One region of the Natranaerobius thermophilus JW/NM-WN-LF genome, then DNA from elsewhere that is predicted to be linked to it. Evidence: a T-box and tRNA genes for the amino acid it is inferred to sense, from the RefSeq annotation. Region 1 holds a T-box; the other holds one or more tRNA genes.

Region 1 (2,199 bases):
GTGAAAACAATTCTTTAATTAAAAAATACCGTAAGCTCAAGTCTAAAAAATGGAGGCAAGAATATCAACTAGTACCTTTAGAAGGTTCTTTGCTTATAAAAGAAGCCTTGCATAGCGGAGTCAAATTTGATTTTGTATTATATTCTGCTGATCAAGAAGTCATAAATGCTAATGAAGACCTGCTCTTAGAAATACATAATCAGCAAATACCTGCTTATTCTGTGGACCCTTCTCTGTTTCAAAAAACTGCCTTTACAGAAACGCCTCAGGGTATACTAGCAGTTTGTACTTTCAATGAAGGTGATCTTGAAAGCCTGACCAGTGAGAAAAAAGATATTTTAATTTTATATCAAGTACAAGATCCGGGGAATATGGGTACTTTGATCAGAAGTGCTGATGCCTTTGGATTTCAGGGTGTAGTATGTTCAAAGGGTTGTGTTGATCCAACAAATGACAAAGTCGTTCGAAGTAGTATGGGATCTTTATTTCACATACCTGTTGTGATGAATTCAGAAATTGACCAACTATTTCAAGTTTTGCAAAGAGAACAGTACTTTATCCTTTTTGGAGACAAATCAGGTAGTAAGCCAATTATGACAATTGACTTGTCCAACACTGCAGTAGCCTTATTTGTCGGCAATGAGTCCCGGGGTTTACAGGATTTAAATTTTGATCAAAAGTTCAATCAGGTTAGACATCAAAAAGTGGAAATTCCCATGTTTGGGAAAGCTGAATCTTTAAATGCTGGAATTGCTGGTTCTATTATGATGTACGAACTGTCTAAAAAACGATTTTATTAGGTGCTTTACTTGTTTTGCCGGGGCCTATGTGGTATAATTTACGTAAACCAATTGAAGGGTGGGGTCCCAAAAATGATTGATGCAAACTTTTTTTGGCGAATGTTTGAACTTACGGGATCCATAACGGCTTATTTAGCCTATCGCGATTTAGTAGGGCGAGTGGAATCAAGAGACAGAAAATTTGTATAAGAACAGGATTATATTAATTCGGTCTAATATATGTTTGTTAATTTTTATTACTTTCTATAACTATAATAAAGACAATAAAGGCGAAGAAGGAGAGAGTAGGCTAAGAACAGCTTCTACAGGGAGGGTGATCATAGACTGGAAGTCACCCGTGGCTGCTTAGCTGAAGTTCGCTCCGGAGCTTCCTGATTGAATACTAGTAGGTCAGGACGGTGCTACCGTTATTGCTATTAAGAGGGTATTATACCAAATTTGGGTGGTACCGCGGAAGTGTAGCTTTCGTCCCATTGTGACGAAAGCTTTTTTGTTTGGATAAATTTTCTATAGTTCCAAGAGATAAATTATTTTAAATGAGAGTATGACAAGGAGGTTGTTGTAATGCAAGAGGAATTAAAAGAATTAAAAGAAAAAGCCCTGGTAGACATAAGTGAAGCCTCTAGTTTGGATAAATTAAAGGATGTACAGGTAAAGTATTTAGGTAAAAAAGGCGAATTAACAAAAATATTAAGAGGAATGGGCAATTTATCGCCTGAAGAACGACCTGTGGTAGGAAAATTAGCTAATGAAATTAGGGATGATTTAGAACAAGCTTTTGAAGAGCGAGAAAACAATTTGAAAGAAGCTGAAATGCAAAAACGCTGGGAAGAAGAAAAAATCGACGTAACATTACCTGGAAGAGTCATTAGTCGAGGTGCGAAACACCCTTTAAAAAAAGTCCTAGATGAAGTTCATGATATTTTTCTAGGCATGGGATATAACATAGAGGAAGGCCCTGAAATTGAAACCGATTATTACAACTTTGAAGCGCTAAACATTCCTAAAGGGCATCCAGCCAGGGAAATGCAAGATTCTTTGTATATTACCGAGGAAATTTTACTCCGGACACATACTTCACCAGTACAAATCCGAACAATGGAACAAGTGGCACCAGAAATCCCTGTAAGAATTATTTGTACAGGCAAAGTTTATCGTAAAGATGATGATGCTACTCACTCTCCTATGTTTCACCAAATCGAAGGACTTGTAGTTGGTGAACGGATTACATTGGGGGACCTAAAAGGTACTTTACTTAACTTTGCAAAACAAATGTTTGGTCCAGAAGTTGACATCAGATTACGTCCTAGTTATTTCCCTTTTACAGAGCCAAGTGCCGAAGTTGATATTTCTTGTGTGATATGTGAAGGAAGTGGATGTCGTGTTTGTAAAGGAACAG
Region 2 (2,199 bases), 1.3 Mb from region 1:
AAACACCAGTAGCACTTCCCCAGGTCAAGGATTCTATCCAAACAAGTCCTTGTAAAATACCGTAACCCAATATAATTGACAAAGCAATATACCCAAAATGCAATGATAATGGTTCAATAGATTCGGCTTTAGTGCTAAGGTGACCGGCGGGAGGTCTTTGATCTAGCTCAGTTAATCCTTTCTTTTCAACATCATCTCTTGTTTGAGGTTCAGTTTTGTTTTGAAACTTTTGCTTTCTAACACCCCAATTAATCAGAGTGATACCAATAATGGCTCCTCCTAATACTCCAACTGTAGCCATACCTGTAGCAAGTGCTTCTCCGTCTTCAAAGCCCATTTCCGCAAAGGTGTCTCCCAATCCAGCTGCTGTACCATGACCTCCTACAAAACCAATCTCAATTAATGCTCCTGCTAATGGATCAACTCCGAAGACAGGAGTTAAAAAGAAAATAACTAATAGTAGACCTACAATATATTGACCAAAAGAAAATATATACCCTAAAACTATTTGAGGTCCCGCCAAATTCCAAACCTTACTTAAAGTTGGCAGTTTCTTTCCAAGAAAAAGAGCGGCAAAAACTACATTGATCATTAGAGCAGGTAAATACCCCCAAGTTTCCAGGCTATGTTTAGGAAATAGACCTGCCTCAGACCAGTGAAATACGTCAGTTAGATTTACTATATTACCTAGAACTTCTGGGCCCAATAATAAAGCTACAAAACCTGCTATTACAGAACTAGGGAGAAATAAATCCTGTAATAAAGTGATTTTAACCCTAATAAATTTTCCAATTAATAATAGCATACCTAAGAGCAAAATGCTAAAACCAACGGAGTACTCAGTCATGAGCACCACCTCCTATGGCGAAGTTTATTTGATTCAACTGTCTCAATTTGTTTTAAAAGCCGGTATTAAAACCTTTAGTCAATTTCAGATGGACATGGAATTCACCATAATTCAACATAATCCGACATTATTTAATTCAACATTATTGGCTAATACCCTTTCAGTTGAGCGATGGCTAAAAATGTTCATAATGTTATTGCATTTTTTAAAAAAGCTTATTTAAACTAGAGCATGCGAATGTCAATGAAAATCTGACCCACCTGCTCATGAATTTTTGAGCCACCTATTCTAGCAATTACTGAGCCACGTGCTATTGAATAAGTGGGCCACTTATTATGTTTCTGACAATTGAACAGTAATCAACATTCAACTTTAATACATCCAAACAAAAAAGCGGTTCTCGAATTTCTCGAGAACCGCTTTCAAGGAATTTTGTGTTGGTGGCGAGAGACGGAATCGAACCGCCGACACGCGGATTTTCAGTCCGCTGCTCTACCGACTGAGCTATCTCGCCATGGTGACCCCTAGGGGATTCGAACCCCTGACTTCGGCGTGAAAGGCCGATGTCTTAACCACTTGACCAAGGGGCCACTAGATGGTGAGCCATCCAGGATTCGAACCTGGGACACCCGGATTAAAAGTCCGGTGCTCTGCCAACTGAGCTAATGGCTCACGCCTCTGACATTTACTAATGGTACACTACTCAGCTTAATCTGTCAACCCTTTATTTATTTTTTATTTTATTTCTTATCTTAGTTTGAGATCGCCGGGGACCATAAGAAACTATAGAGACTGGTACAGAGGTCAGATCTTCTATTCTTTTAATATAAGATTTAGCTGCATCGGGTAATTCATCCCAGTCCTGAATCTGAGATATATCTTCTTTCCAACCAGGTAGTTCTTCAAATACCGGTTCACATTCCGATAATATTTTTTGACTTGCTGGAAAATGTTCAATTGTTTCTCCTCTATATTTATATGCAACACAGATCTTTATTGTATCAAATTCTGATAAAACATCAAGCAATGTCAATGCAATATGGTTAAAACCGTTAATTCTTCTGGAGTAATTTAATATTACTGTGTCAAGCCAGCCAACTCTACGAGGTCTTCCAGTAGTAGTTCCGTACTCCTTGCCTTTTTCCCTAATTTGATCTCCAATTTCACCTGTCAGTTCACTGGGAAAAGGACCGTCACCAACTCTGGTAGAGTATGCTTTGACCACACCTACTACACTGTTGATAAGGTGGGGTGGTGCTCCAGCGCCAACGCAAGCTCCACCTGTTACAGGATTCGAAGCTGTCACGTAAGGATAAGTACCATGGTCTAAATCCAGTAGAGTTCCTTGTGCA

What was found. The T-box of region 1 lies ahead of pheS (phenylalanine--tRNA ligase subunit alpha). A T-box ahead of a tRNA ligase gene usually reads a tRNA of that ligase, here a tRNA-Phe.
Region 2: it has a tRNA-Phe gene. The T-box ahead of pheS (phenylalanine--tRNA ligase subunit alpha) is inferred to sense a tRNA for this amino acid. The anticodon was not compared.

What each region holds. Positions count from the first base shown of each region.
Region 1 is NC_010718.1:1,891,338-1,893,536, reverse strand. Features, by position in the region: gene NTHER_RS09185 (TrmH family RNA methyltransferase) at 1-800, shown strand, start outside; T-box leader at 1,064-1,276, shown strand; gene pheS (phenylalanine--tRNA ligase subunit alpha) at 1,365-2,199, shown strand, end outside.
Region 2 is NC_010718.1:3,142,142-3,144,340, forward strand. Features, by position in the region: gene NTHER_RS14670 (sodium/glutamate symporter) at 1-847, opposite strand, end outside; tRNA gene NTHER_RS14680 (tRNA-Phe) at 1,286-1,361, opposite strand; tRNA gene NTHER_RS14685 (tRNA-Glu) at 1,363-1,437, opposite strand; tRNA gene NTHER_RS14690 (tRNA-Lys) at 1,444-1,519, opposite strand; gene NTHER_RS14695 (adenylosuccinate synthase) at 1,572-2,199, opposite strand, start outside.